Regions from separate parts of the Streptomyces sp. NPDC007907 genome, predicted to be linked through region 2. Evidence: riboswitches for the same ligand, from Rfam matches in the RefSeq annotation. Region 2 holds a riboswitch; each other region holds the start of a gene.
What was found. A riboswitch is a leader RNA that binds a small molecule or an ion and turns the genes downstream of it on or off. The one in region 2 is predicted to bind cyclic di-AMP.

Region 1 (7,398 bases), on a different contig from region 2:
GGGTCGCGACGACGACGGTCGTGGACGGCGGCTCCCCGGGACCGCCGAGGACGGCCGGCCCGCACTCCGCCCGCGCCCGCTGTGCCAGCACGGCCTTCGGATCCGCTCCCTCCGGCACCTGCCCGAGCAACGTGCCCGCGGGCCGGCCGCCTCTCCTGACCAGCACGAACACCTCTCCGTGCGTCACGGGCGGACTCCCCGGGCCGGGTCTGAGCACCGCCTCGTCACCGTCCAGGTCCAGCTCGGCGACCTGCACCGCCCCGATGTCCAGGAACCGCCGTATCTCCTCCTGCGCACGCACCGAACGGGCCATGCGCCCACCCCCCTCGTGTGTCAGGTACGGCGCAGCCGAGCCGCGCCCTTCAGCGTCCGCGCGGCCAGCGACGCGAGCTGCGGCCTGCCGCGGACGAAACTGTGCGCGCGGCGCGCCGGTTCACGGCTCAGCCAGTGCAGGGCCGCGCCCACCCCCGGACGGGTCACCGCACCCTCGTACACGGGCAGTTCGCCCGTCTTCAGGGCGTCCTTGTACTCGGCCGCGCCCCGCCCCAGGTCGAGCATGCCGATGCCGGCGGCGGCCGCCGCCTCCGCCATGCGCAGGTGCAGCACCAGACCCGGCGAGAACTTCGCGAACTCCGGGTCGTAGGCCGGGAACCAGCAGGCCAGCACGGAGGCCGAGCGCAGTCCGAAATGCGCGGCGACGGGCCGCTCACCGGCGTACAGCACGGACAGCGTGCCGCTGCACTCCGCGGCCCGGGTCCCGGCCAGCCGCCCGACGAGCCGGGTGATCCACTCCTGGGCGAACCGGTCCCGGCGGCCGGTCCTGCGGTACTGCGCGGACTTCCACTCCATGAGCGTGCGCAGCGCGGCCGGGTCGCGTTCGTCGAAGACGAACCGCAGCTCACCGGCCTGCCGGCCCAGCCTGCGCTCCTTGGCCAGCGTGGTCTTCAGGAACTTCGGCGACTGCGCGCGCAGCACCGACTCGTACGTCTCGTAGCCCTTCTCCACGTCGATGACGTAGGTGGCGTACTCCTCGGCCGCGTACCGGACGAACAGCCGTTGCTCGGCCTCCAGATTGTCGAAGGCGAAACTCGACAGCGAGCAGGCCCTCAGCAGTTCGCCCGTCTCCACGTCCAGGCCCGGCCGCAGGATCGCGCCCTGCGCGTCCGAGACGCCCAGTCCGATCGCCCGGCCCTGCCCCAACGGGCCCCGTTCATAGGGCAGGAAGCCGGCCGGCTCCGCCCCCTCGTACACCACCGCGATCCGGGCCCCCGGCCTGACCAGGCCGACGGCCTCGGTGAACTCCGGCTCCATGAAAGGGTTGCGCGGTGCCTCCGAGGCGGCGCGCAGCGCACGCCAGCGCTCCCTCTCCCCTTCACCGAGCTCCCCGGGCCCGGCCACGCGAATGCGCCCACTGCTCAACCCGACCCCCCGATCAAGTCCCCCCTGGACACAGGGAAGGTACCGCTCTATGCGGCCCCACGGGTAGGTAGCGGAGCATGTTGTTGCCAATCGGTGCAGAGGCCTTCAACCGGGCAATCGGCGTCCGCCGTACGATGAAACGAAGGGGCCGCGCTGTCCGTATTCTCTGATCATGGCCGCACCCTTCGCATATTCACTCATCGCCACCGATCTGGACGGGACGCTGCTGCGCGGCGACGACACCCTGTCCGACCGGTCCCTCGCCGTGCTCGCGCGGGTGGCGGACGCCGGTGCCCAGCACCTCGTGGTGACGGGCCGGCCGGCACCGAGAGTGCGGCCGCTCCTGGACGACCTCGGCTGCACGGGGCTCGCGGTGTGCGGGCAGGGCGCGCAGGTGTACGACGCCGGCGCGAACCGGCTGCTGTGGTCCATCACCCTGGACCGGGAGCTGGCGGAGACCGCCCTCGGCAAGATCGAGGCCGAGGTGGGGCAGGTGTACGCGGCGGTCGACCAGGACGGGGTCGACGGGCTCACGCTGATCGAGCCGGGCTATCTGATGCCGCACCCCACGCTGCCCGCGGTCCGGGTCGACCGGCGCGAGGAGCTGTGGGGCGAGCCCATCAGCAAGGTGCTGCTGCGCCATCCCTACCTGACGGACGACGAGTTGGCGGCGACCGCCCGGTCGGTGGTCGGCTCACTGGCCACGGTGACGATGTCGGGGCCCGGCACGGTCGAGCTCCAGCCGTGCGGGATCACCAAGGCGACCGGCCTGGCGCTGGCGGCCGAGCATCTGGGGCTGCGGCCGGCGGACACCATCGCCTTCGGCGACATGCCCAACGACATCCCGATGTTCGACTGGGCCGGCCACGGCGTCGCGATGGCCAACGCCCATCCCGAACTCAAGGCCGTGGCCGACGAGGTCACCCTGTCGAACGAGGACGACGGCATCGCCGTCGTCCTCGAGCGACGGCTGGGCGGGGCGGCTCAGTACGGGCCGTTGACGTTGTCGATCGAGCCGTAGCGGTCGGCCGCGTAGTTGCAGGCCGCCGTGATGTTGGCGACCGGGTCGTACGGGTCGAAGGAGGTGCCGGGCACGTGGTAGGCGGCGAACGTCGGGTCGATCACCTGGAGCAGGCCCTTGGACGGGGTGCCCGCGGCGGCGTTGGAGTCCCAGTTGTTGATCGCCTGGGGGTTGCCGGACGACTCGCGCATGACATTGCGGTAGATGCCGTCGTAGGAGCCCGGGATCCCCTGCTGCGCCATGATGTCCAGCGACTCGCGGATCCAGCCGTCGAGGTTGTTCGCGTAGGTCTTCGCGGACGCCTGGGTGGCCTGGGCGACACCGCCGGCGGGCTTCGCGGCCGGCTTGGCGGGGGCGGACGACTTGGTCGCCGTCTTCTTCGGGGCGTCCGCCTTGGCGGTGTTCACCTTCAGCTTCAGACCCGGGTGGATCAGCTTCGGGTTGTCGCCGACGGCGGCGCGGTTGTCCTTGTAGAGCTGCTTCCAGCCGCCGGAGATGTCGTACTTGTCCGCGATGTGGGCGAGCGAGTCGCCCTTGACCACGGTGTACGTGCGGGACTTGGCGGGCTGGGCCGCCTGCTTCACGGAGTGCGCGGCGGGGGCGCTCTGGGGCTCGGCGGCGCTCGCGTGCGTGGCTCCGAGGAGCGGAAGGGTGAGTGCGGCTCCACCGGTACCGACGGCGACGATGCCTCGGGTCAGCGGGCTGGTTCTGGTGCGACGGTGCTTGCCTCGTGCGGCCATGGCGATGTTCCTCTCCGGCGCCTGCGAGGTGAGCTGTCGGGTTCGGGCCGGGAGGTGCCCGGCCGCGTACGGCGCCGTGTGCCGTACGCGGCTTCACCCCGAGCCGGACCGCTGTGCGGACCGGCGACTTACCTGGGTCCCCCGCTCCTGCCACGCGTGAGTGAGTCGGTTCCTGTGGGACGTCCGGGCGGCGGCAGGATTAGGCGTCCGCCGGACAGGGCCGGAACGTATGCGAGAGCACATGTCGGGAACAAGCAGCTCCATCACATATCGAGTGGTTGACCTTGGTCGGGGGATTTTGGACCACTTGATCCTTTGCGGGAGCCAAGGCCCAACTGGCTATTGGGTAAAGGCGGTACGGGTGGTCGCCGGGAAGGTGCGGAGTAGGGGGAGAAGTGATTGACCTCACTGATCACGGGCCGAGAGGGCAATTTCCGCCAAGGGGAATTCGCCGAATCATCACGGCAAATCGTGCATAGTTCTCTACCCCTGGGTAAGTCGATAAATATCTGTTCTTATAGGTTGATCGAAAACATAGCGGTCGTGATCGGATACCACCCGGCCTGTAACCATGGGCGCTGGCGGTGATCGAAACGTGACCGGATACGCTGACTCGAGTGAGAGCGGCGACCTATCGACAATCCGCGTAATCACCGGCAGACACAGCAGACAGGAGACCCCTCGTGACCGACGTCGGGCCGTTCGGGCTGAGCGTGCGGGACCAGGATCTGGAAGCCGACGTCCAGGCCGGGTTGGCGGCTGTCGAGGAAGGCTTGCTCGAGGCCACCAAGAGTGAGGTGCCCTTCATCACGGAGGCCGCCCAGCATCTGGTGCGGGCCGGCGGCAAGCGGTTCCGCCCGCTGCTCGTGATGCTCTCCGCCCAGTTCGGCGACCGCCACGCACCCGGGATCGTGCCGTCGGCCGTCGTCGTGGAGCTGACCCACCTCGCCACGCTGTACCACGACGACGTCATGGACGAGGCCGCCGTGCGCCGTGGCGTCCCCAGTGCCAACACCCGCTGGGGCAACTCCGTCGCGGTCCTCACCGGCGACTTCCTCTTCGCCCGCGCCTCGCACATCCTGGCCGACCTCGGCCCCGAGGCCGTGCGGGTGCAGGCCGAGGCGTTCGAGCGCCTGGTGACCGGCCAGATCCTGGAGACGGCCGGACCGCAGGACGGCCGGGACCCCATCGAGCACTACCTGGACGTGCTGGGCGGCAAGACCGGCTCGCTGATCGCCGTGTCGTGCCGGTTCGGCGCGATGATGTCCGGCGCCGACGACACCGTCGTGAACGTGCTGACCCAGTACGGCGAGCGGCTCGGCGTCGCCTTCCAGCTCGCGGACGACGTCCTCGACATCGCCTCCGACTCCCACGAGTCCGGCAAGACCCCCGGTACCGACCTGCGCGAGGGCATCCCCACCCTGCCGGTGCTGCGGCTGCGGGAGCGCGCGGCCCGGCTCGGGCTCGCCGAGGACCTCGCCCTGTGCGAGCTGCTCGACTCCGACCTCACCGACGACGACCGGCACAGCGAGGCCCTGCGCCTGCTGCGCGCCCACCCGGCCCTGGAGCAGGCCCGTCGGGACACCGTCCGCTATGCCCAGGACGCCCGTTCGGCGCTGGCACCGCTGCCGGAGTGCACCGCGAAGACGGCGCTCCAGGAGCTGTGCGACGCGGTGGTGCACCGGGCCGGCTAGCACGCCCTTCCCCTGCGACCCCTACGGGTCGGGGGAGAAGTCGCCCCTCCGTGTCATACCCCAGCAGTACGCGCAGTTGAGTCCGGGGTCTGACGTATCTCCCTGGCCGATTTGGTCAGATGGATGCACGGAAGAACACCACTCCTCACCTGTTCGGGTGAGAATGGCGGCTCAGGGACGAGTGCGTGGACGACACGGACAGCCGCCGCCGACCACGGAGGTAGGGCACACATGGCACCGTACGCATCCGACGACAGCACGACCGCCGGAGAGGTCGACGAGCAGCGCTCCGGGCGGCGCAAGGCCGCGCGGTACATCGTCCCGGTCACGGTGGTGGGGGTGGCGGCCGCGACGATCGGCCTGGTGCCCGCCCTCGCCGACTCCGGCGACCCCGACCTCCCGAAGATCAGCGCACAGCAGCTCATCGAGAAGATCGCGAAGTCGGACGTCCAGCAGCTGTCCGGCACGGTGAAGATCAGCACGGACCTCGGCCTGCCGAACCTCGGCGGCCTGGAGTCCGGCCTGCTGTCCGGCGCCGCGGGCCAGGGCGGGGACGGCTCCTCCGCCGACCCGACGGCCAAACTCACCGAACTGGCCTCCGGCACGCACACCCTGCGCGTCGCCGTCGACGGCCCGGACCGGCAGAAGCTGTCGCTGCTGGAGAACGCCGCCGAGTACAGCGTCATCCACAACGGCACGGACGTCTGGGGCTACGACAGCAAGTCCAACGAGGTCTACCACGGCACCTCCGCCGACAGCCCGGAGCGCGGCAAGGACCAGCAGCCGCCGGCCACGCCGAAGGACTTCGCCGAGGAGGCCCTGAAGGCGGTCGACGACACGACGTCCGTGACCGTGGACGGCACCGCCCAGGTCGCCGGGCGGGACGCCTACAAGCTGGTCGTCCAGCCCAAGCAGTCCGGCTCGACGGTCGGCGCGATCACGGTGGCCGTGGACGCGAAGACCGGCATGCCGCTGAAGTTCACGCTGACCCCGGCCAGTGGCGGCGCCGCCGTCGTCGACGTCGGCTTCACCAAGGTGGACTTCGCCAGGCCCGCCGCCTCGACCTTCGACTTCACCCCGCCCAAGGGCGCGAAGGTCACCGAGGAGAAGGACGCTCCCAAGGGTGCAAGCAAGGGTTTCGGCGAGGAGTTCGGCAAGGGCGGGGCGAAGGACCACGCCCCCGAGGCCGGACAGGACGCCGGCAAGGGCCCCGACGGGATGAAGACCATCGGTGAGGGCTGGAACGCCATCGCCACCTTCGACACCGGCGGCGAGGGCGTGCCCTCCGGCAAGGCCGGCGGCGAGTTCGGCGGCTTCCTCGACTCGCTCGGCGACAAGGTCCACGGCGAGTTCGGCTCGGGCACGGTCTTCTCGACCCGCCTCGTCAACGCCCTCGTCACCGACGACGGCAAGGTCTACGCGGGCCTGGTCACCAAGGACGCGCTCGTGAAGGCGGCCGACGCCGCCAAGTAGCCCCTGCCTGGGCGACGTCGAGGGAACGAGGAAGCCGATGGGCGAGGTGTCCGCCACGGAACCGGAGCAGGGAGGGACCGGGGCCGGCGACGAACCGGTCATCGCCACCCGCGCGCTCACCAAGCGCTACCGCGGCGGACAGCTCGCCGTGGACGGTCTCGACCTGACCGTCCCGGCGGGCAGCGTCTTCGGCTTCCTCGGACCCAACGGCTCCGGCAAGACCACCACCATCCGCATGCTGATGGGTCTCATCGAACCCACCTCCGGCACGGCCCGGGTCCTGGGGCAGCCCATGCCCCGGGCCACCCGCGCCGTACTGCCGCACGTCGGCGCCCTCATCGAGGGCCCGGCCCTCTACGGCTTCCTCTCCGGCCGTGACAACCTCGTCCGCTACGACAGCGCCGACCCGGCCGCCGATCCACGCACCCGGCGCGCCCGGGTCGCCGCCGCACTGGACCGGGTGGGCCTGACGGCCGCCGCGGGCAAGAAGGCCAAGGCCTACTCGCTGGGCATGAAACAGCGCCTGGGCCTCGCGGCCGCGCTGCTCCAGCCGCGTCGGCTGCTCGTCCTCGACGAGCCGACCAACGGCCTCGACCCGCAGGGCATGCGCGAGATCCGCACCCTCGTACGGGAACTGGCCTCGGACGGCACGACCGTCTTCCTCTCCTCCCACCTCCTCGACGAGATCGAGCAGGTCTGCACGCACGCGGCCGTGATGGCGCAGGGCCGGCTGATCACGCAGGGCCCGGTCGCCGAGCTGTCCGCCGGGGCGCGCGGCCGGCTGGCCGTGACCACGCCGGACACGGCGGAGGCGGCCCGGGTGCTGAAGGAGCAGGGCGTGGGCGACGTCGTCGTCACCGACGACCGGGTGACCGGCGAACCCCCGGACCGCGACCTCGCCGAGGTGACCGCCGCGCTGGTGACGGCCGGGGTCCGGGTACGCGGCCTCACCGTCGAACGGGCCTCGCTGGAGGACGCGTTCGTGGCGCTGACGGGGGAGGGCTTCGATGTCGCGGGCTGATCCGAGCGCCCCTCAGGGGCGCGGGGAACT
Region 2 (7,398 bases):
GCCCGGACGCAGCAGGGGACGTAGACAGGCGGGGCCCGTTCCGAAGCACACGCCCCAGAAGTCCCCGTGTCCCCGGAACCCCGTAGCCCCGGAGTCCGGTCGCGGGGCACACCCCGGAGGACACTCCCGGGGCCCCCAACCGTCCCCTGTGGATAACTTCGGGTGCTGTCCGCGACGTGGGATAGCTTCGAACCGTGAACGCCAACAGCCCCGAAGCCACCCCGGGCCCCGAGCGGACCGCTCCCGACGCGGCCGCCCCGCCCGGCCGCGTCGTCCTGCTCACCACCAGCCACCGCGTCGCCCCCGGCCTGCTCTCCTGGCCGGCCTGGCAGGCCCTGCACGAGGCCGACCGGGTGCTCTGCGCGGACGGCGCGCATCCGCAGCTGCCGTATCTGCGCGAGGCCGGCATCGACGTCGTCGAGGCGTCCCCGACCGCGCAGGAGCTGGTCGACGCCTGCGCCGGCGGGCACACGGTGGTCGTGGTGGCGACGGGCGAGGGGGAACCGGCCCTGACCGACGGCCTGGCACGCCTCGCCGGCACCGGCCGCATCGCCATGCCCGAGCTGGAGCTGCTGCCGGCCTCCTACGACCTCCCCGGCGCCCGCCTCCTCGATCTCGTCCAGGTCATGGACCGCATCCGCGCCGAGTGCCCCTGGTCCTCGCAGCAGACCCACGAGGGCCTGGCCAAGTACGGCATCGAGGAGGCGTACGAGCTCGTCGAGGCGATCGAGGAGGGCGACCGCGACGAACTGCGCGAAGAGCTCGGTGACGTCCTCCTCCAGGTCGTCTTCCACGCCCGCATCGCCGAGGAGGGCCGCCCGGAGGATGGGGAGGACCCTTTCTCCATCGACGACGTGGCAGGCGGCATCGTCGCCAAGCTGATCCACCGCCACCCGCATGTCTTCGGCGACGCGACGGCGACCACCCCCGAGGAGGTCAAGGAGCACTGGCTTCGCACCAAGGCGGTCGAGAAGCAGCGCACCTCGATCACCGAGGGCATCCCCCTCGGCCAGCCCGGCCTCGCCCTCGCCGCCAAGCTGGCCTCCCGCGTCCGCACCGCCCGCCTGGACATACCGCTCCCGCCCGTCGAGGGCATCGGCTACGACCTGCTGGCCCTGGCCGCGCGCGCCGAGTCGGAGGGCGTCGACCCGGAGGCGGCCCTCAGAGCGGCGGCCCGCGCCTACCGCGACGCGATCCGCCAGGCCGAGGGCTAGGTCCTGTCGCTCGGACCGGACCGGGCGCCCCAGGTCCCGAGGGCTGGGACCCGGCGTTCGCATCAGGCCGACGCCCCCGGGCCCCGGGGCCTGTCGACCCGGCTGGGGCACGCCGGGGGCCGCTCGGACCGGGGCGGGGCAGTGCCGGAGGCCGCTCGGCCGAGCCCCGACGCCGAGCGGGGGCACTGCCGGGAGCCGGATACGGTCGACGCGTGACCGACCAGCACAGGCCCAGCCCGCCCCCGCCCGCTCCCGACCTCTTCACCTGGGAGTTCGCGAGCGACCCCTACCCCGCCTACGCCTGGCTCCGCGAGCACAGCCCCGTCCACAGGACGCGGCTCCCGAGCGGGGTGGAGGCATGGCTGGTCACGCGGTACGCCGACGCCAAGCAGACACTCGCCGACCCCCGGCTGTCCAAGAACCCCGCGCACCACGACGAACCGGCGCACGCCAAGGGCAAGACGGGAATCCCCGGCGAGCGCAAGGCCGAGCTGATGACGCACCTGCTCAACATCGACCCGCCGGACCACACCCGGCTGCGGCGGCTCGTGTCCAAGGCGTTCACGCCCCGCCGGGTCGCCGAGTTCGCGCCACGGGTGCAGGAGCTCACCGACACCCTCATCGACGGCTTCGCGGCGAAGGGCTCCGCCGACCTGATCCACGAGTTCGCCTTCCCGCTGCCCATCTACGCCATCTGCGACCTGCTCGGCGTCCCGCGCGAGGACCAGGACGACTTCCGTGACTGGGCGGGCATGATGATCCGTCACCAGGGCGGGCCCAGGGGCGGTGTGGCGCGGTCGGTGAAGAAGATGCGCGGCTACCTCGCCGACCTCATCCACCGCAAGCGCGAGGCGCTCCCGGCCGAGCCCTCCCCCGGCGAGGACCTCATCTCCGGTCTGATCCGCGCCTCCGACCACGGCGAGCACCTCACCGAGAACGAGGCGGCGGCCATGGCCTTCATCCTGCTGTTCGCCGGTTTCGAGACCACCGTCAACCTCATCGGGAACGGCACGTACGCGCTGCTCACGCACCCCGGGCAGCGCGCCCGGCTCCAGGCGTCCCTCGCCGCCGGGGAGAGCGCCCTCCTGGAGACCGGCGTCGAGGAACTCCTCCGCTACGACGGCCCCGTCGAGCTCGCCACCTGGCGCTTCGCCACGCAGTCCCTCACCCTCGGCGGGCAGCGCATCGAGGAGGGCGACCCCGTCCTCGTCGTCCTGGCCGCCGCAGACCGGGACCCGGAGCGGTTCGCCGATCCGGAGGTCCTGGACCTCTCCCGCCGTGACAACCAGCACCTCGGGTACGGCCACGGCATCCACTACTGCCTCGGCGCCCCGCTCGCCCGCCTGGAGGGCCAGACCGCGCTCGCCACGCTCCTCACCCGGCTCCCGGACCTCCGGCTCGCCGTGGATCCGTCCGATTTGAGGTGGCGCGGCGGCCTCATCATGCGGGGGCTGCGCACCCTGCCGGTGGAGTTCGTACCCGGCAGCACCGGCCGAAGGTGACGAAACATCAGACCTGTGATCTTCACGTGATCTACGCGGCATGAACTTGTGACAAGTGATCGACTGCCGATACGTTCACCCATCAACGCGGCGGGGAATCACGCCGCGTCGGTCACTGCTGTCGCGCGAAAGGTCTCCGTATGCTCTCCGGGAACGGTCGGCACCGTCGCCCCCGCCAGGCTCCGGCTCTCCTCGTGGCGGCCGGAGTGACCGGCTCCGCCATCGCCATCCCCCTCCTCGGGGCCTCCGGCGCCAGCGCGGCCGACGGCACGACCTGGGACCGGGTCGCGGACTGCGAGACCGGCGGCGCCTGGAGCCAGAACAGTGGCAACGGCTACTACGGCGGCCTGCAGTTGTCCCAGGAGGACTGGGAGAACCACGGCGGCCTCGACTACGCCGCGAGCGCCGACCTGGCCAGCCGCTCCCAGCAGATAGCCGTGGCCGAGAGAATCCTCGCCGACCAGGGGGTCGGCGCGTGGCGCACCTGTGGCCTGCTCTCCGGCCTGGAGCAGGGCAAGGGATCGGATTCATCCGAATCCTCGGGATCATCAGACTCGTCCGATGAAGAAGTGGATTCGTCCGGTTTGCTCGACTCGCTCGGTTCGTCCCCTTCGGAGAGCGCATCCCCTTCCCCCTCGGCGTCGCCTGACGGGTCGTCGACCTCGAAGGATAAAAACGCCGATCCGGACAAGTCGCCCGAATCCACCGGCTCGTCCCAGGGTCGGCCGTCCGACGACTCCTCGTCGACCCCCTCGAAGAGTGACAAGTCCGACAGCTCGCAGTCCGCGGACGGCTCCTCGGAGTCGGCCGACGCCGGCTCCGGCCGTCACCGCGGACCCAGCGCCGACGAGACGCAGGCGCCCGGGGACGGCCGTACGGGTGAATCCACGGGCCGTCACGCCTCGCGCGGTGACGACAGCTCCCGGGACGCCTCCGAGGGCGCCTACATCGTGGGCGTCGGCGACAGCCTCTGGTCCATCGCCGACTCCCTTGAGGTCAGCGGCGGATGGCACGCGCTCTACGAGGGCAACGAGAAGGCCGTCGGTTCCGACCCGGACCTCATCCTCCCCGGTGAGAAGCTCACGGTCGAGGGCGAAGCGGACGAGAAGTAGCGGTTCGGGCAGTGCGGAAACCGGGGTGGAAGTCGCCCCGAAACCGCGCGAGTTAGCGCCCCGATTCGCGGCTGATGTCCCGTTTGGGTCCCGTGAGAGATAGATCTCAGAAGCCCTGATCGTCTTTGAAATTCCGTCGATCGCGTGTCTACGGTCGTGACCGCTCGCCACCGCGAGCCCCGGCTGCCGCAACGCCGAATCCTGCCAGCGGCCGCACGGGAACAGTCGTCGCGTCAAGCGCCGTAGGCAGGAGCGGGGGACCCAAGGTAGGTGCCCGACCGGCAGTTTGTGCCGGAAGGGCTTGGGGTGAAGCCGTGTCCCGGGAGGGACACGGCCGGGCAACTCAACCGGCCCGAACCCGACAGCTCACCTCGCAGGCGTCGGTGAGGGGATCCATCCATGCTGTTTTCCGGCAAGGGCAAGCACCGTCGTCCGTCCAAGACCACCCGTGCCGCCGCGCTCGCCGGCGTCACCGGTGTCGCCATCGCCGCCCCGCTGATGGCGGCCGGCAACGCCTCCGCCGCCACCGCCTCCGAGTGGGACGCGGTCGCCCAGTGCGAGTCCGGCGGCAACTGGTCCATCAACACCGGCAACGGCTACTACGGCGGTCTGCAGTTCTCCGCCTCCACCTGGGCCGCGTACGGCGGCACCCAGTACGCCTCCACCGCCGACAAGGCCAGCAAGGACCAGCAGATCCAGGTCGCCGAGAAGGTCCTGGCGAGCCAGGGCAAGGGCGCCTGGCCGGTCTGCGGCAAGGGCCTGTCGAGCGCCGGCTACACCGGCGGCTCCTCGAGCGACTCCGGCAGCTCCACGCAGCAGAGCCAGCAGAGCACCGAGTCCCGCGAGACCCAGCAGCAGCCGGCCTCCCGCTCCGACGAGCGCCCGGCGGCCAAGAAGACCGTCACCACCCCGACCGGCAAGAAGGTCAAGAAGGGCGACGGCGAGTACAAGGTCGTCAAGGGTGACACCCTCAGCTCGATCGCCGCGGACAAGAAGGTCAAGGGCGGCTGGGAGAAGCTCTTCGAGCTGAACAAGGACATCGTCGAGGACGCCAACCTCATCTACCCGGGCCAGCAGCTGCACCTGAAGTAAGCAGCGGCCCCCCCGGACCCTCCGGGGTCCGGCCCCCCACCCGGATCTTCCGGGGTCCACGGGCTCCCCGCCCCGGTGCGTCACCCCCCGTACGCACCGGGGCGGGGTTTTTTCGGCAACGCGCTTTGTTCCGTTCGGAAACAATTTACGCTCGGTTCTGTCCATGAGGTGGGCGACCCGGTGGCCGATCGCCCCGGGCCGGTTAGGCTCATGTCGCGAGCCACCGGGCCCGCACCTCGCCGGGTCCGCGCGACCCGCGTACCGCGTCACATCAAGAAGGAGATGCTCGTGCCGTCCATCGACGTCGTCGTAGCCCGGGAAATCCTGGACTCCCGAGGCAACCCCACGGTCGAGGTCGAGGTCGGCCTCGACGACGGCAGCACCGGTCGTGCCGCCGTCCCGTCCGGCGCCTCCACGGGCGCCTTCGAGGCCATCGAGCTCCGCGACGGCGACTCGAACCGCTACCTCGGCAAGGGCGTGGAGAAGGCCGTCCTCGCCGTCATCGAGCAGATCGGCCCGGAGCTGGTCGGCTATGACGCCACGGAGCAGCGCCTGATCGACCAGGCGATGTTCGACCTGGACGCCACCGACAACAAGGGCTCCCTCGGCGCCAACGCCATCCTCGGCGTCTCGCTCGCCGTCGCCCACGCCGCCTCCGAGGCCAGCGACCTGCCGCTGTTCCGCTACCTGGGCGGCCCCAACGCGCACCTGCTGCCGGTGCCGATGATGAACATCCTGAACGGCGGCTCGCACGCCGACTCCAACGTGGACATCCAGGAGTTCATGATCGCCCCGATCGGCGCGGAGTCCTTCTCCGAGGCGCTGCGCTGGGGTGCCGAGGTCTACCACACGCTGAAGAAGGTCCTGAAGAGCAAGGGCCTGGCCACCGGCCTCGGCGACGAGGGCGGCTTCGCCCCGAACCTCGGCTCCAACCGCGAGGCCCTCGACCTCATCCTCGAGGCCATCAAGGAAGCCGGCTACACCCCGGGCGAGCAGATCGCCCTGGCCCTCGACGTCGCCGCCTCCGAGTTCTACAAGGACGGCTCCTACACCTTCGAGGGCAAGACCCGCTCGGCCGCCGAGATGACCGAGTACTACGCGGAGCTCGTCGACGCGTACCCGCTCGTCTCCATCGAGGACCCGCTGTTCGAGGACGACTGGGAGGGCTGGAAGACCATCACCGCCAAGCTCGGTGACAAGGTCCAGCTCGTCGGCGACGACCTGTTCGTCACCAACCCGGAGCGCCTCGCCCGCGGCATCGAGGAGGGCGCGGCCAACGCGCTGCTCGTGAAGGTGAACCAGATCGGTTCGCTCACCGAGACCCTGGACGCCGTCGAGCTGGCTCAGCGCAACGGCTTCAAGTGCATGATGTCCCACCGCTCCGGCGAGACCGAGGACGTCACCATCGCCGACCTGGCCGTCGCCACCAACTGCGGCCAGATCAAGACCGGCGCCCCGGCCCGCTCCGAGCGCGTCGCCAAGTACAACCAGCTGCTGCGCATCGAGGAGATCCTCGACGACGCCGCGGTCTACGCCGGCCGCAGCGCCTTCCCGCGGTTTCGCTCTGCGAACCATTAAGCACGGCAAGGGCTGAACGACCCACCGGGTCGGGCCTGAGCCAGTCGTACGTACGTCCCCGTACCCGGTCCCGTACCGTGTCCGGGGACGTACGCGCGTAGGACGGTGGAGCGGGAGGCGGACAGATGGCCGTGAAGGACCGGGACCGGTTCTCCACCGCGACCAGGATCCGGTTGCTCGGCGAGCAGACCGCGGCCCGGGTCTACCGTTCCCAGACCAGGCGCCAGGCCCGCCGCTCGCGGCTGACCGGCCGGGCCGCGCTGCTCGCCCTGGTGATGTGCTCGCTGATCGTGGCCCTGGCCTACCCGATGCGGGAGTACGTCTCGCAGCGGGCCGAGATCGACGACCTGCAGCGCGAACAGCGGCAGGCCCGCGAGCGCGTCGAGCGGCTGCGCGACCTGAAGGCGCGCTGGCAGGACGACGCGTACGCCGAGCAGCAGATCCGGCAGCGGTTGCACTACGTGATGCCGGGGGAGACGGGCTTCATCGTCGTCGACCCGCACGCGGCGAAGCAGTCGCGCACCGACCTGGGGGCGGCCGACCGCCCCTGGTACTCCAACGTCTGGGACGGGGTCGACAAGGCCGACGCCTCCGACCGGTGACCCGAGCCCCAGCCAGTGACCTGAACCCAGAGAAAGACAGCCTGAAGACAGTCATGGAAACGCCCCCGCCGACCACCCCGCGCACCGAGCCGACCGACGCCGACGTCGAGGCCTTCAAGCAGCAGCTCGGTCGGCCCCCGCGCGGTCTGCGCGCGATCGCGCACCGCTGCCCGTGCGGACAGCCCGACGTCGTCGAGACGGCCCCCCGCCTGCCAGACGGCACGCCCTTCCCCACGCTGTACTACCTGACGTGCCCGAAGGCGAACTCGGCCATCGGCACGCTGGAGGCCAACGGCGT
Region 3 (7,398 bases), on a different contig from region 2:
GGCGGGGGTGTCGGGCATGCGGGGCCTCCGGGGTCCGTTTCCTGTTCGGCTGCACAGCCGTACTGCTTCAGATTTGAAGCAGATCCACGGTCGGAACCCTACTCGTGCTTTAAATTTGAAGCAATGACGAAGCCGGACGCTGTGACGCGGGTCACGAACAGGTGGGTGAGGACCTCCGCCGCCACGGCACGTCGTCCGCCGCCGCCCGCGGCCCGTCCTCCTCCTGGAGCCCCCGCGCGATCGCCGCGGAGATCTCCTCCAGCTGGCCCACCTGCTCCTCGCTGAGCCGGTCGAACAGGGAGCTGCGCACGGTCTCGACATGCCCGGGCGCCGCGCGCTCCAGCACGGCGAACCCCTCGTCGGTCAGCACCGCGATGCTGCCGCGCTTGTCGTACCGGCAGGCCTCGCGCCGCAGCATGCCGTCCTTCTCCAGCCGCGTGACCGCGTACGTCAGCCGGCTGCGGGTGATCTTCAGCCGCTCGGCGAGATCGGTCATGCGCAGCCGCCGTTCCGGGGACTCCGACAGGACGGACAGGATGGAGTAGTACAGGTGCGGCATGCCGGCGTCCTGCTGGAGCTGCCGGTCGATCGCGTCCTCCAGGAGCAGCGAGGCTGCCATGTAGGCGCGCCAGGCGCGCTGCTCCTCGGGGGTGAGCCAGCGAGTCGTCATGCCGCCAGTGTAGGTTTGTTTCAAACTTGAACCAAGCCCTGTCCGTCCCGCCGTCCCGACCAGCCGCGGAGCACCGATGCCTCACCCGTACGTCCTGCTGTCCGCCGCCGTCTCCCTCGACGGCTACCTGGACGACACCGGGCCCGACCGCCTGCTGCTGTCCAGCCCGGCCGACTTCGACCGGGTCGACGAGGTCCGGGCCGGCGTCGACGCGATCCTGATCGGCGCCGGCACCATCCGCGCCGACAACCCCCGCCTGCTGGTGAACTCGGAGCGGCGCCGGGCCGCCCGCACGGCCGCGGGCAAGCCCGAGTACCCCCTCAAGGTCACGGTCAGCGGCTCGGGTGACCTCGACCCGGACGCCCGCTTCTGGCACACCGGCGGCGAGAAGCTCCTCTACACGACCGACCAGGGCGCCGAACGCGCCCGTGCGCTCGGCCTCGCCGCCGACGTCGTCCCGCTCGGCACCGAACTGGACTGGCGGCGGCTGCTCACGCACCTGCACGACGTGCGGGGCGTGGGACGGCTCATGGTCGAGGGTGGCGGCCTGATCCACACCCAGCTCCTCACCCAGGGCCTGGCCGACGAGCTCCAGCTGGTCCTCGCCCCGCTCTTCGTGGGCGACCCCCGGGCGCCCCGGCTCTTCGGCCCGGGCGGCTACCAGGGCGGCCGGCTCCGGCTGCTGGAGTCGCGGCGGATCGAGGACGTCGTCCTGATGCGCTACGAGCCGACCGCCCCGGGAACCGGCCCCCTGCCCGCCGCCGCCGACCACCATTGGCTGGCCCTCGCCTGTGAACTGGCCGAGCGCTGCCCCCCGTCGGACACGGCGTTCAGCGTGGGTGCGGTCGTGGTCGCCGCCGACGGCACGGAACTGGCCCGCGGCCACTCCCGTGAGGGCGGCGACGCGGTGGTGCACGCCGAGGAGGCGGCCCTCGCGAAGCTCGACCCGGCCGACCCGCGCCTGCCCGGCGCGACGGTGTACAGCAGCCTGGAGCCGTGCGCCCGCCGCGCCTCCCGGCCCGCGCCCTGCGCCCGGCTGATCCTCGACGCGGGCGTACGGCGGGTCGTCACGGCCTGGCGCGAGCCGGACACCTTCGTGACGGACGCCGACGGCAGCGGCCTGCTGGCGGCCCGGGGGGTGGAGGTCCTCGTCCTGCCGGAACACGAGGAGCGGGCCAAGGCCCCGAACCGCCACCTGACGCGCTGAGCACGGGCCGGACGGAGGGTGTGCGCGAGCGGTCCCGCGGATGGCGTACACTGGTGAACACAACGACGCGGGGTGGAGCAGCTCGGTAGCTCGCTGGGCTCATAACCCAGAGGTCGCAGGTTCAAATCCTGTCCCCGCTACTGAAGGCCGAGGGCCGGAATCCGAAAGGGTTCCGGCCCTCGGTGCTTTCCCGGTGTCCACCCCGTGGCTCGCTACGGTCGGTGAGCGAACCGTCCCGTTCCGCATAACATCTGACACACCGTCAAAAACGTTCAGTCACCTGCATGATGGTCAACTCGCCCGATTTGAACCGGTCATGGCAGGTAAGTCCGCGCGAAAAAGGCTAATGATCAAGCGGAACCGCTGGAATACCCCCCGCGCCTCCATTAACGTTCGATAACGCAGCGCGGTCGTCCCAGCCGTCACAGAAGGCGGCTCCGTGCGCACGCGCCGAATCCCGCAAGGGAACCGGGGAACCACCACTTGGGGTGAATCGGGCGGATACCACCGTGGAAGCACGGCAGGTATACGCGCGTAGGAGACCTTCCTGCTCCGAACCCGTCAGCTAACCCGGTAGGCGAGAAGGAAGGAAAGGAGTACGCCCACGTGGCGTCCAACCGGCCTGCCCCCACGGCCCCGTACGCGCCGAAGCGCGACACCGACACCTTCGGCTACGGCGGTCAGCGCACCGACGAGGGCCCGTTCCAGGAGTGGAACCCCACCGAGGAGTCCATCCGTCCCGTCCGCGGCCGGCATCGCGTCACCAAGCAGCGCGGCGGAGGTCTCGCCCGCAGCTCCACCGTCCTGGGCGTCGGCGTCATAGCTGCCGTGGGTGCCGGCGGCATCGCCAGTGCCCAGACCGGCAAGCCCCCGGTGTCCATCTCCGTTCCGGACCTGCCCTCGGTGGGTTCCCTCATTTCGGACGACGACACCCCCGAAGGTTCCGCCACCCCGCTCAGCAGCCTCGGCACCGCCACGGCGGACACCGCGCAGGACACGTCCGGCGCCCGTGCCGGGGCCGGTGACGCGCTGCGCGCTCGGATCATGGCGCAGGTCGAGCACCAGCAGGAGCAGATCGAGACCAAGGCCGCCGAGGACGCCGCGGCCGCCGCCGAGAAGGCGGCCAAGGAGGCGGTCGCCAAGGCGGAGCAGGAAGCCAAGGCCAAGGCCGCCGAGGCGAAGAGGAAGGCGGAGGAGGAGGCCAGGAAGAAGGCCGAGGCCGAGCGGCTCGCCGCCCTCGCCAAGCAGTTCACGCTGCCGATCTCCTCGTACACCCTCACCTCGACGTTCGGCCAGGCCGGCGCCTACTGGTCCTCCGGCTACCACACCGGCCTCGACTTCGCCGCCCCCACGGGCACGCCGATCAAGGCCGTGCACAGCGGCACGATCACCGAGGCGGGCTGGAACGGCTCGTACGGCTACAAGACCGTCCTCACCCTCGATGACGGCACCGAGATCTGGTACGCGCACCAGTCCTCCATCGGCGTCAGCGTCGGCCAGAAGGTCAGCACCGGCGACGTGATCGGCCGCGTGGGCGCCACCGGCAACGTCACCGGCGCGCACCTGCACCTCGAAGTCCACTCCGGCGGATCCGCGAGCGGCATCGACCCGATGGCGTGGCTGCGCGGCAAGGGACTGAACCCGTAAGCGGTACGCCCCCTTTGCAGCACCCCGACCGAAAACCGGCGGCCCTGACGACGACCCCCCGACGTCAGGGCCGCCGGTCTTCGGTCGCGGTGTTCACGGGAGTTCTGCGTCCGTAGCGGCTACGGCGTCAGCTGCCAGGCCGTGGTCAGGGCAGGCCCTGGAACCGGTAGGGGCTGTACGCGGGCTACGGCGTCGACCGCCGGGCCTCCCTCCGGGGTTGCCCTAGGAGCGGTACGGGTTGTACGCCGGGTACGGCGTCGGTCGGGTCGGCTGGTGGGCGTAGCCGTAGCCGTAGCCGTGTCCGTACACGCCGTGGACCGGCCAGGGCGGGGCCACCACCGGGACCGGAGGGGCGGTGATCCGCGCCGCGTGGTCCAGCGCGGGGCGGGACACCTCCCGGCGCCGCCACAGTTCGCCGAGCAGCTCCCCCTCCCGTACGGCGAAGTCCGGCCGGACGCCGCCCCGCCGGGCCCGGTGCCGCAGGAACGCCAGGGACGTCGCGTACGCCTCGTAGCGGGCCACCTCCCGGGCCGCCGCCCTGCCGAGGTGGCGGCGGGCGTACTGGCGGGCGATCCGCCGGGCCCGCATGGAGCCGAGCGCGTACGGCTCGGCCGGGGTCAGCCAGCCGGCCACGGCGTAGGCGGGCAGTTCCGCCCGGACGGTCTTCAGCTCCCGCTGCCGCGTCCAGATCACCAGCCACGTCAGCAGCCCGAAGATGGGCACCATGAACGCCGCGTACACGGCGAAGAAGCCGTACTCGCCGAACGCCGACGAGCCGTTCCACATCGCGTGCATGCCCATTGCGAGCAGCAACCCGGACAGCGGGAAGACGATCCGGCGCACGGGCCGGCGGGCCGTCGAGAGCGCGGAGATGCCGAAGCCGATGCCGGTGAGGACCGTGAACAGCGGATGCGCGAACGGCGACATGATGATGCGCACGAAGAAGGTCGCCGCCGTGACGGAGGCGATGCCGCTGTGGCCGGTCAGCTGGTCGGTGCCGAAGGCGGTGCCCAGATAGAGGATGTTCTCGGTGAAGGCGAAGCCGGTGGCGGTCACGCCGGCTACGACGACGCCGTCGACGATGCCGGTGAAGTCGCGACGCCGGAAGAGGAAGACCAGGAGCACGGCCGCCGCCTTGGCCGACTCCTCGACCACCGGCGCTATCACCGTCGCGCCGAGGGTGTCCGCGCTGGACGGGTCCGCCGTCGCCGTCGCTATCCATCTCGTCGCGAAGCTGTTGGCGACGATCGCTATCAGCGCCGCCGCGCAGGCGCCCCAGGCGAAGCAGAACACCAGGTTCCGCCAGGGGCCGGGTTCGACCCTGTCCAGCCAGCGGAACGCGGCTATCAGCAGGGGCACCGGCAGGACGGCCAGCCCCAGCCCGACCAGGAACCCCTCCGTGCCGGTCTCCTCACGGACCAGGGCGAGGATGACCAGGCCGGACATCGCGAGGAGCGTGCTCAGCGCGCCGTAGCGCACCCACGTGCGCTGCCACCAGTGGGCGTGTCGCAGGGAGCCGGGTGTGCCCGGGCCGGCGAAGGGGACGCCGTCGGCGGGACCGCTCGGGTACGACGGGTGCGGGAGGCTGGTGGCCACGGGATTGACCCTAACGACGGATGGGCGCTGTCCGCAGGCGGGAGAGGTGCCAGGGGTGGTCAGGCGCCGGAGGGGGGCTGGTCCACGTGCTGTACGCGGCGGAAGAGGAGGTCGTTCACGACATGTCCCTTGTCCAGTCCCTGGCCCTCGAAACGGGTCAGCGGACGGAAGTCGGGACGCGGCGCGAAACCACCGTCCGCCTGTGTGTTCTCGAAGTCGGGGTGGGCGGTGAGGACCTCGAGCATCTGCTCCGCGTACGGCTCCCAGTCGGTGGCGCAGTGGAGGAGCGCGCCGGGCCGGAGGCGGGGGGCGGCCAGGGTGAGGAAGTCCGGCTGGATGATCCGGCGCTTGTGGTGCCGCTTCTTGGGCCAGGGGTCGGGGAAGTAGACGCGCAGGCCGTCGAGGGCGTCCGGGGCGAGCATCTCGCGCAGCAGGATGATCGCGTCGCCGTTGCCGACGCGGATGTTGGACAGGCCGTTGCGGTCGGCGAGATTGAGCAGGTTGCCCTGGCCGGGGGTGTGGACGTCGACGGCGAGGATGTTCGTGGCGGGGTCGGCGGCGGCCATCTGGGCGGTGGCCTCGCCCATGCCGAAGCCGATCTCCAGGACGACGGGGTTGTCGTTGCCGAACAGCTCGTGCAGGTCGAGGATCCGGCCGCCGTCGATGTCGAGGCCCCACTTGGGCCACAGGCGCTGCAGCGCGTCCGCCTGACCGGCGGTGACACGGCTGCGCCGCGGCTGGAAACTCCGGATCCGCCGCTCGAAGTGCGAACCGGCGGGGTCGGCCTTCGGACCGTCGGGGAAGCGCGGCTCTCCCTTGGCCCGGGTACCGCGGACGGAGGCACCGGGGGCGTGCGGGTGCGGGCTCTGGACGTCGGGGGTGTTGGCGGACTCAGACACAGTGCCTCTGATTTTACGGCTGAGGTGTGACACGGACGCGGCGGTGGTGGGTCGCGGGTGCGATCCACCTCGAGCGAAGCCGAGAGCTCGGGGGAGGGTGGGCGCAGCGGCACCCCGCTCCGCCGGGTTGCTGACCCACCCGGCATCGGCACCGCCGCCGGTTCCGACGGCTCACAGCGCGCTCAACGCCCTCCGTGCCACCTCCCGCCCGATCGGCAGAGAAGCCGTGGCCGCGGGCGACGGCGCATTGAGGACATGGACGGTCCTGGCGCCCTCGCGGATCAGGAAGTCGTCGACCAGGGTTCCGTCCCGCAGAACCGCCTGTGCGCGCACCCCCGCCGCCGTCGGCACCAGATCGTCCTCGGACACCCCGGGCAGCAGCCTGCCCACCGCCTGGGTGAACGCCCTCTTGGAGAGGGATCGCCGCAGCTCACCCGCCCCGTACCGCCAGTGCCTGCGGGCTATCCGCCAGGAGCCGGGCCAGGTCAGGGTCGAGCCCAGCTCGCGCGGTCTCACCGTGCTCCACCGGTATCCCTCGCGGGCCAGGGCCGGCACCGCGTTGGGCCCGACGTGGACACCCCCGTCGATGCCCCGCGTGAGATGCACGCCGAGGAACGGGAACGCCGGGTCGGGCACGGGGTAGACCAGGCCGCGCACCAGCTCCGGCCGGGCCAGTTCGTAGTACTCGCCCCGGAACGGCACGATCCGGACGTCGGGGTCGTCCCCGGTGAGCCGGGCGATCTCGTCGCACTGCAGCCCCGCGCAGTTCACCAGGACCCGCCCGCGTACGACGTCCCCCGCGGCCGTGAGCACGGCGACCCCGCGCTCGGGGCGCCGGTCGACCCGCACCACCCGGGTGCCGTAGCGGATCTCCGCGCCCGAGCCGTGGGCCAGCCGGCGGGCGACCGCGACGAAGTCGCAGATGCCGGTCGTGCCGACGTGGATCGCGGCCAGGCCGCGGACCTCCGGCTCGTACTCGGCGATCTGGGACGCGCCCAGTTCTCGGACGGGGATGCCGTTCTCCCGGCCGCGCTGCACGAGCGCGTGCAGGCGGGGCAGCTCCGCGCGGTCGGTGGCGACGATCAGCTTGCCGGTGACCGCGTGCGGGATGCCGTACTCGGCGCAGAACTTGACCATCTCCGCCGCGCCCCGGACCGCGTAGCGCGCCTTGAGGGAGCCGGGGCGGTAGTAGATGCCGCTGTGGATGACGCCGCTGTTGCGGCCGGTCTGGTGGCGGGCCGGGCCCGGTTCCTTCTCCAGGACGGTGACACGTGTGCCCGGGGCGGCGCGGGTGATCGCGTAGGCCGTCGACAGACCGACGATGCCGCCGCCGATCACCAGCACGTCGCAGTCGTACGCCGTCCGCACCTGCACCACCT

Region 1: linked by a shared signal. The riboswitch ahead of ACFZDI_RS05235 (transglycosylase SLT domain-containing protein) and the one ahead of ACFZDI_RS24870 (transglycosylase family protein) in region 2 are both predicted to bind cyclic di-AMP.
Region 3: linked by a shared signal. The riboswitch ahead of ACFZDI_RS24420 (peptidoglycan DD-metalloendopeptidase family protein) and the one ahead of ACFZDI_RS24870 (transglycosylase family protein) in region 2 are both predicted to bind cyclic di-AMP.

The regions. Positions count from the first base shown of each region.
Region 1 covers NZ_JBIBKR010000001.1:1,126,408-1,133,805, reverse strand. The annotation lists gene ACFZDI_RS05250 (glycosyltransferase) at 1-313, opposite strand, end outside; gene ACFZDI_RS05245 (GNAT family N-acetyltransferase) at 334-1,419, opposite strand; gene ACFZDI_RS05240 (Cof-type HAD-IIB family hydrolase) at 1,592-2,440, shown strand; gene ACFZDI_RS05235 (transglycosylase SLT domain-containing protein) at 2,404-3,180, opposite strand; cyclic di-AMP (ydaO/yuaA leader) riboswitch at 3,186-3,361, opposite strand; gene ACFZDI_RS05230 (polyprenyl synthetase family protein) at 3,864-4,874, shown strand; gene ACFZDI_RS05225 (outer membrane lipoprotein carrier protein LolA) at 5,106-6,347, shown strand; gene ACFZDI_RS05220 (ABC transporter ATP-binding protein) at 6,385-7,368, shown strand; gene ACFZDI_RS05215 (ABC transporter permease subunit) at 7,355-7,398, shown strand, end outside.
Region 2 covers NZ_JBIBKR010000006.1:86,939-94,336, reverse strand. The annotation lists gene ACFZDI_RS24890 (SurA N-terminal domain-containing protein) at 1-24, shown strand, start outside; gene ACFZDI_RS24885 (nucleoside triphosphate pyrophosphohydrolase) at 195-1,214, shown strand; gene ACFZDI_RS24880 (cytochrome P450) at 1,427-2,716, shown strand; gene ACFZDI_RS24875 (transglycosylase family protein) at 2,857-3,828, shown strand; cyclic di-AMP (ydaO/yuaA leader) riboswitch at 4,057-4,223, shown strand; gene ACFZDI_RS24870 (transglycosylase family protein) at 4,228-4,920, shown strand; gene eno (phosphopyruvate hydratase) at 5,209-6,498, shown strand; gene ACFZDI_RS24860 (septum formation initiator family protein) at 6,624-7,100, shown strand; gene ACFZDI_RS24855 (DUF501 domain-containing protein) at 7,154-7,398, shown strand, end outside.
Region 3 covers NZ_JBIBKR010000005.1:776,573-783,970, forward strand. The annotation lists gene ribA (GTP cyclohydrolase II RibA) at 1-18, opposite strand, end outside; gene ACFZDI_RS24405 (MarR family winged helix-turn-helix transcriptional regulator) at 152-670, opposite strand; gene ACFZDI_RS24410 (dihydrofolate reductase family protein) at 747-1,877, shown strand; tRNA gene ACFZDI_RS24415 (tRNA-Met) at 1,944-2,017, shown strand; cyclic di-AMP (ydaO/yuaA leader) riboswitch at 2,316-2,472, shown strand; gene ACFZDI_RS24420 (peptidoglycan DD-metalloendopeptidase family protein) at 2,484-3,524, shown strand; gene ACFZDI_RS24425 (PrsW family glutamic-type intramembrane protease) at 3,747-5,120, opposite strand; gene trmB (tRNA (guanosine(46)-N7)-methyltransferase TrmB) at 5,180-6,019, opposite strand; gene lhgO (L-2-hydroxyglutarate oxidase) at 6,191-7,396, opposite strand.